2 regions of the Paenibacillus sp. GL_099_B genome follow, and region 2 is predicted to be linked to the other one. Evidence: a T-box and tRNA genes for the amino acid it is inferred to sense, from the RefSeq annotation. Region 2 holds a T-box; the other holds one or more tRNA genes.

Region 1 (3,483 bases), 1.9 Mb from region 2:
CTTCATAATGAAAAATCAACAGCACAATCCAATGCAGCAAACACGTGTCGTGAAAATCCTGTTCTGCAGTCAACGCTTTTCTATCCAATACTTGCGAATGTCCACATACTTCTCCATCATGAGATGAAACCACTCATACTTAGAGTCTACAAATAAAGCTGGATGGTGTTTCTTGAAGGTCTGAATCCCGTAAATCGCATGAGACTCCCACCTAGCCAGTGCGCTACATTGCCTGTCGCTGGTTTGTCGGCTCTAAACGCTCTACGCAAAGAGGGGGATTGCTGCTCGGCAAGCGAGTGCTGGTAACGGGATCAACCGGGGGAGTCGGATTATTCGCTCATCAAATGGCCGCCTTGTCGGGTGCTTACACAATTGGTGTTGCTCGCTCCGAATCAAAGGCGGAGCAAGTTAGAGCTTTTGGAGCAAATGAAGTCCTTGTCGGGGATGAAATGACAAAACTATTCCGCTAGTGGACCTTACGATTTATCATTGATCCTGTAGGAGGGGATACGCTCGCCGCTCTCTTCCTTTCACTGGGTCATTCCTCATCGGAAAGCACAACTTTGAATATTCTCGGCTTGGGTAGAAGAACACTGTATAGCTTTTTTCTAGGTGAAGAAATCTACCGCCACGAGCCCGCGCCATGCTTGCACAGTTGGTTGCTAAAGGGCAATTACAAACCATAATCCAAGTGCAGAAATCATGGGAAGAAATTGACGCAGACGAACATCAATTGATAGATCTCCAGTTTACGGGTAAAGCAGTGCTTACGATCTAGAGATACCAGAATGCCACGTATTTGCCCAAGTACATCATGTTGGATTCTCCTACACTTCATCTTAATATCTGCGAAATAAAAAAAGCTCATTAGATTTTACATCTAATGAGCTTTTACTTACTTGATTGAATACCGGCGAGAGGACTCGAACCTCCACGGTTTCCCACTCGATTTTGAGTCGAGCGCGTCTGCCATTCCGCCACGCCGGCATATCATGTTTTATAAAAATATACTGGAGGCGCCACCCAGATTCGAACTGGGGATAAAGCTTTTGCAGAGCTGTGCCTTACCACTTGGCTATGGCGCCACATTTTGGAGCGGACGACGGGAATCGAACCCGCGACCCTCGCCTTGGCAAGGCGATGCTCTACCGCTGAGCCACGTCCGCATAATGGCTGGGGATATAGGATTTGAACCTATGCATGACGGAGTCAAAGTCCGTTGCCTTACCGCTTGGCTAATCCCCAAAAAAAACAAAGGGGCGATCGAGGGGAATTGAACCCCCGAATGCCGGATCCACAAACCGGTGCGTTAACCACTTCGCCACGACCGCCATAATACAATATGTTCTTAAAAGTTAATTGGCAGGGGCAGCAGGAATTGAACCCACACCAACGGTTTTGGAGACCGTTGTTCTACCTTTAAACTATGCCCCTAAAAACTGGTGGAGGATGATGGATTCGAACCACCGAACCCGTACGGGAGCAGATTTACAGTCTGATGCGTTTGGCCACTTCGCTAATCCTCCAGGATTACATGGTGCCGGCGAGAGGACTTGAACCCCCAACCTACTGATTACAAGTCAGTTGCTCTACCAGTTGAGCTACACCGGCGTATTATGTTGTGATAAATGGTGGCTCGGGACGGAATCGAACCGCCGACACGAGGATTTTCAGTCCTCTGCTCTACCGACTGAGCTACCGAGCCACAATAAAGTTTAATCTTGAAACGTTACACTTTATCTAGGGCGTTCGGTGCCATATAGCAGATTAAGTGAACAAATTCCTCATGTAAAGATTAAAATGGCGGAACCGACGGGATTCGAACCCGCGATCTCCTGCGTGACAGGCAGGCATGTTAGGCCAACTACACCACGGTTCCAGATCACTTTCTTGAAAGAAAGTATAATTGCGGGGGCAGGATTTGAACCTGCGGCCTTCGGGTTATGAGCCCGACGAGCTACCGGGCTGCTCCACCCCGCGTCGTTATTAAAAGTTATATGGTGGAGGCTGAGGGGTTCGAACCCCCGACCCTCTGCTTGTAAGGCAGATGCTCTCCCAGCTGAGCTAAGCCTCCGAACAACACATTTATGATCTTATCATAAAACTGCTGTGTAAATCAACTTCTTTTTTTGAAGTTAAATATGACCCGTAGGGGATTCGAACCCCTGTTACCTCCGTGAAAGGGAGGTGTCTTAACCCCTTGACCAACGGGCCTTACTATGGCGGAGAGAGAGGGATTCGAACCCTCGAGACGCTTGTGGCGCCTACACGATTTCCAATCGTGCTCCTTCGGCCAGCTCGGACACCTCTCCATATGGCTCCCCGAACAGGGCTCGAACCTGTGACAACTCGATTAACAGTCGAGTGCTCTACCAACTGAGCTATCAGGGAATATGCTTCAGAGATCATTCTCTGAAAACTAGATCCGAAACGAAATTTGCGATTTACAACTTGCATATTGGATAAGCCCTCGACCGATTAGTACTGGTCAGCTCCATGCATTGCTGCACTTCCACCCCCAGCCTATCTACCTCGTCGTCTTCAAGGGGTCTTACATACTGGGAAATCTCATCTTGAGGGGGGCTTCACGCTTAGATGCTTTCAGCGCTTATCCCTTCCGTACATAGCTACCCAGCGGTGCTCCTGGCGGAACAACTGGTACACCAGCGGTACGTCCATCCCGGTCCTCTCGTACTAAGGACAGCTCCTCTCAAATTTCCTACGCCCACGACAGATAGGGACCGAACTGTCTCACGACGTTCTGAACCCAGCTCGCGTACCGCTTTAATGGGCGAACAGCCCAACCCTTGGGACCTACTTCAGCCCCAGGATGCGATGAGCCGACATCGAGGTGCCAAACCTCCCCGTCGATGTGGACTCTTGGGGGAGATAAGCCTGTTATCCCCAGGGTAGCTTTTATCCGTTGAGCGATGGCCCTTCCATGCGGTACCACCGGATCACTAAGCCCGACTTTCGTCCCTGCTCGACTTGTAGGTCTCGCAGTCAAGCTCCCTTATGCCTTTGCACTCTTCGAATGATTTCCAACCATTCTGAGGGAACCTTTGGGCGCCTCCGTTACTCTTTAGGAGGCGACCGCCCCAGTCAAACTGCCCACCTGACACTGTCCCCGCACCGGATTACGGTACCAGGTTAGAACCTAGATACGATCAGGGTGGTATCCCAACGGTGCCTCCACGCAAGCTGGCGCTCACGTTTCAAAGGCTCCCACCTATCCTGTACAGATCGTACCCAAATTCAATATCAAGCTGCAGTAAAGCTCCATGGGGTCTTTCCGTCTTGTCGCGGGTAACCTGCATCTTCACAGGTATTAAAATTTCACCGGATCTCTCGTTGAGACAGCGCCCAAGTCGTTACGCCATTCGTGCGGGTCAGAATTTACCTGACAAGGAATTTCGCTACCTTAGGACCGTTATAGTTACGGCCGCCGTTTACTGGGGCTTCGGTTCACAGCTTCGGATTGCT
Region 2 (3,483 bases):
TGGATTCTGCCACTCCTCCGACTTCAGCATTACCTTAAGTGTACCGGTACAATAAACGTTTTTGTCTATTGTACCACTATTGGTCTGGCAGTATATTAAATAAGGTCAGACAGCGTACGCAGCAACATATGCGCCGATGTAGTAGTAAAGAAAAACCGTATTATTGGAGGAAACCCATGAACAATACTCAAACTAGAACATACGCATATGTAGCAGCTATTTTATATGCAGCCATTATTGGTTTATCCTTTTTATTTGTCAAAATGACGGTGAGTGTCGCACATCCAATTGATGTACTTGCACATCGTTTTGCTTTGTCATTACTCGTAGTCAGCATCCCTGTCATTTTCGGATGGATCAAGATCAAGCTAACCCTTCGTGATCTATGGCGTATCATTCCGCTAGGGCTGCTCTCTCCTGTATTGTTCTTTGCCTTTCAGGCATTCGGGCTAGTCTCGTCCAACTCATCGGAAGCAGGGATTATCCAGGCGATGGCCCCCGTATTCACACTTGTGTTGGCCTCTATCTTTCTAAAAGAACGTACATCCCTTTTGCAAAAACTGTTCCTGCTGTTGTCCGTGGCAGGTGTAATCTTTATTTTCTTGATGAAAGGGAGCGGGATGTCGGCAGGCAACTTTAAAGGTATTGCTTTACTGCTGCTCTCCACGGTGTGTTTTGCAGGTTATGGTGTATTGGCAAGACCCTTGGCGCAGAAATATAAACCGATGGAATTGACCTGGGTGACCCTGATGGTTGGATTTATCGTCTTCAACGCAGCTTCTCTGATTCGTCATGCGTCGAGCGGAACCATGATGGATTATGTGAAGCCACTCGGAGATGCATCTTACCTAGGAGCACTGGCCTATCTGGCTGTCCTCTCTACCATGTTCTCCACGCTGCTGGCGAGTTATGCCCTGACTCATCTGGAAGCTTCCAAAATGAGTGTATTCAGTAATTTGTCCACACTCATTTCGATTGCTGGCGGAGCCTGGATATTGCATGAACCTGTCCATGGATACCACTTTGTTGGAGCCTTGCTGATCATCGCAGGTGTACTTGGCACCAATATGAGCGGAAGAAAACGCAAGCTGGTCAATCCAGATAAAGCATGATACAATGTGAAAAATTATAAACGGATGTTATCAACAATGATGAAGAGAAGTACACAGGACAGGATACCTCAGAGAGCCGGCGGATGGTGTGAGCAGGTGTATCGGTCATGTGGAAATGGGCTTCGGAGTTCCGAGTTGAACCCTTTCTGCCACCTGTACTCAGGAGCGCGGATCGTCAGTAGGCAAGGCGGCATGTTCAGCCGTTATCCATGGACAGGATATCGATAAGGATTATGTGGGCTTCCTGCATATATTTATCCGTATCCCTCAAGTGGGCCGCAACCAGCGGCCAATTAAGGTGGCACCGCGAAGCATAAGCCTCGTCCTTCTATTCTGTTCCCGTCTGGGAAACAGGATGAAGGACGAGGCTTTTTAATTTATGTATGTACCCAAAACTGTTGCAGGCTGAAAGGAGGTGATGGTCGTGGAAGACGGCTGGTGGCGTCAGCAATTAAGGATCGAAAAATCACAACATCAAAGGAGAATGAACCATGAACAAGAACAAAGACATTATTTTAACCGGAGACCGGACAACCGGACAGCTTCATCTCGGCCATTACGTTGGCAGCCTGCGCAGTCGGGTGCAATTGCAGGATGAGTACAAAACGTATATTTTACTGGCTGATGTACAGGCGCTTACGACCCACTATGATCAACCGGGACTTATTGCAGACAGCGTGCACCAAGTGACACTCGATTATCTTGCCGTAGGTATCGATCCCAATAAAGCCACTCTGTTCATCCAGTCGATGATTCCGGAAATTGCCGAGCTGACTGTCATCTTCTCCATGTTTATCACGGTGAACAGTCTTCGGCATAATCCCACGATTAAAAACGAAGCGCGTGACCGTGGCTATAAGGATCTCTATTACGGATTTCTCGGTTATCCTGTCAGTCAGGCTGCGGATATTGCGTTCTGCAAAGCAACCCTTGTTCCAGCGGGGGAAGACCAGATCCCACATATCGAAACAGCGCGGAAACTGGTCCGGCGGTTCAATGAATTATATTCGCCCGTTCTGCCTGAACCACGTATTCTGACCGGAGAACGGCTGGGCGGACTGGATGGCGTGGGCAAAATGAGCAAAAGCATGGGCAATGCCATCTCGTTGAATGCTCATCCTGATGATGTGTATGCCAAGCTGGCCAGGGCAAAAACCGATCCTGCCCGCATTCATCGTTCTGACCCGGGACATCCGGATATTTGTCCGGTATTTGCCTATCACCAGCTGTTTCGAAAGGATCAGGCCGCTGAGATTCATGCGAGCTGTAGTGACGGCACCATTGGTTGTAAGGATTGCAAGATGATTGCAGGCACTGCAATTAACGAACTGCTCTCCCCTTTCCGTGAACGGCGAAATTACTATGAACAACGTGGACATGAAGTGAAAGAAATCCTCGTGGAAGGCACACGCCAGGCCCGTCAGGCTGCACGTGAGACGATGCTTGAGGTTCGTGAAGCAATGGGGATACGTTATTTCGACTAACGGTATGAGAAGGCTTGATCACGTTAACACTGCTGAGAACAGTATATTGGGAAAAGAGGTCCCCTCAGCATGAAACCAACACAGCCTTCTTTTTTGCAAGCCATGATGTTAATGATGTTATCTGTTGGCCTGATCAGTCACGTCCTGATCATCCCTGCCCTTTTGTCTTCGGCAAAAAGAGATGCATGGATATCCGTTCTGTTGTCTGCAGGGCCTTATCTTTTATTCACTCTAATGCTTGCCTATGTCTCTCGTTTTCTCCAGCACCAAACCCTGCATGAATGGCTGACTTCCCATCTTGGCAAGCCTCTTGGCATGCTGTTTCGGGTGGGAAACAGCCTCTTTTTTCTGTCCGTGATCTACTTCACTCTGCATGATACCACCACTTGGGCCAAAACCAATTACCTGACGGAGACGCCAATATTGGTTACAAGCATTGCTCTGATGTCTCTCTGTGCCTATGCGGCCTATAAAGGAATACGCTCTCTGGCATTTACAGCAGGATTGATCCTGCCCCTGGTTGTGCTGCTTGGCTTCTATGTAGCTATCGTCAATACACAGTACAAGGATTACAGTCGTCTTCTGCCTGTGCTTGAACATGGCTGGAATCCTGTGCTTCATGGCACAGTCTACAGTCTTGCAGGCATGTTTGAGTTGCTGTTCATCTGGTATCTGCAGCCCCACCTTTCCAAACGGATACGTGTATGGCAGTACCTGATGCTCGCGATCATTATCCTTGGGCTGACACTCGGTCCACTCATTGGGGCGATCGTGGAATTTGACCCTTTTGAAGCTGCCAAAATGCGATATCCCGCCTTTGAAGAATGGCGAATTGCGTCCTTGGGCAAATATATTGCCCAGACTGATTTCTTTTCCATTTATCAGTG

What was found. A T-box is a leader RNA that pairs with one kind of tRNA and senses whether it is charged. The one in region 2 lies ahead of trpS (tryptophan--tRNA ligase), so its partner is inferred to be a tRNA-Trp.
Region 1: it has a tRNA-Trp gene. The T-box ahead of trpS (tryptophan--tRNA ligase) is inferred to sense a tRNA for this amino acid. The anticodon was not compared.

The regions. Positions count from the first base shown of each region.
Region 1 covers NZ_CM174430.1:5,970,640-5,974,122, forward strand. Annotated here, with positions in the region: gene AC3ITG_RS27075 (zinc-binding dehydrogenase) at 219-470, shown strand; tRNA gene AC3ITG_RS27080 (tRNA-Leu) at 909-987, opposite strand; tRNA gene AC3ITG_RS27085 (tRNA-Cys) at 1,012-1,085, opposite strand; tRNA gene AC3ITG_RS27090 (tRNA-Gly) at 1,092-1,166, opposite strand; tRNA gene AC3ITG_RS27095 (tRNA-Gln) at 1,171-1,245, opposite strand; tRNA gene AC3ITG_RS27100 (tRNA-His) at 1,259-1,331, opposite strand; tRNA gene AC3ITG_RS27105 (tRNA-Trp) at 1,361-1,434, opposite strand; tRNA gene AC3ITG_RS27110 (tRNA-Tyr) at 1,441-1,526, opposite strand; tRNA gene AC3ITG_RS27115 (tRNA-Thr) at 1,536-1,611, opposite strand; tRNA gene AC3ITG_RS27120 (tRNA-Phe) at 1,630-1,705, opposite strand; tRNA gene AC3ITG_RS27125 (tRNA-Asp) at 1,802-1,879, opposite strand; tRNA gene AC3ITG_RS27130 (tRNA-Met) at 1,907-1,980, opposite strand; tRNA gene AC3ITG_RS27135 (tRNA-Val) at 1,999-2,074, opposite strand; tRNA gene AC3ITG_RS27140 (tRNA-Glu) at 2,143-2,214, opposite strand; tRNA gene AC3ITG_RS27145 (tRNA-Ser) at 2,221-2,312, opposite strand; tRNA gene AC3ITG_RS27150 (tRNA-Asn) at 2,316-2,391, opposite strand; rRNA gene AC3ITG_RS27155 (23S ribosomal RNA) at 2,459-3,483, opposite strand, start outside.
Region 2 covers NZ_CM174430.1:752,015-755,497, reverse strand. Annotated here, with positions in the region: gene AC3ITG_RS03590 (DMT family transporter) at 177-1,112, shown strand; T-box leader at 1,140-1,443, shown strand; gene trpS (tryptophan--tRNA ligase) at 1,604-2,596, shown strand; gene AC3ITG_RS03580 (GerAB/ArcD/ProY family transporter) at 2,666-3,483, shown strand, end outside.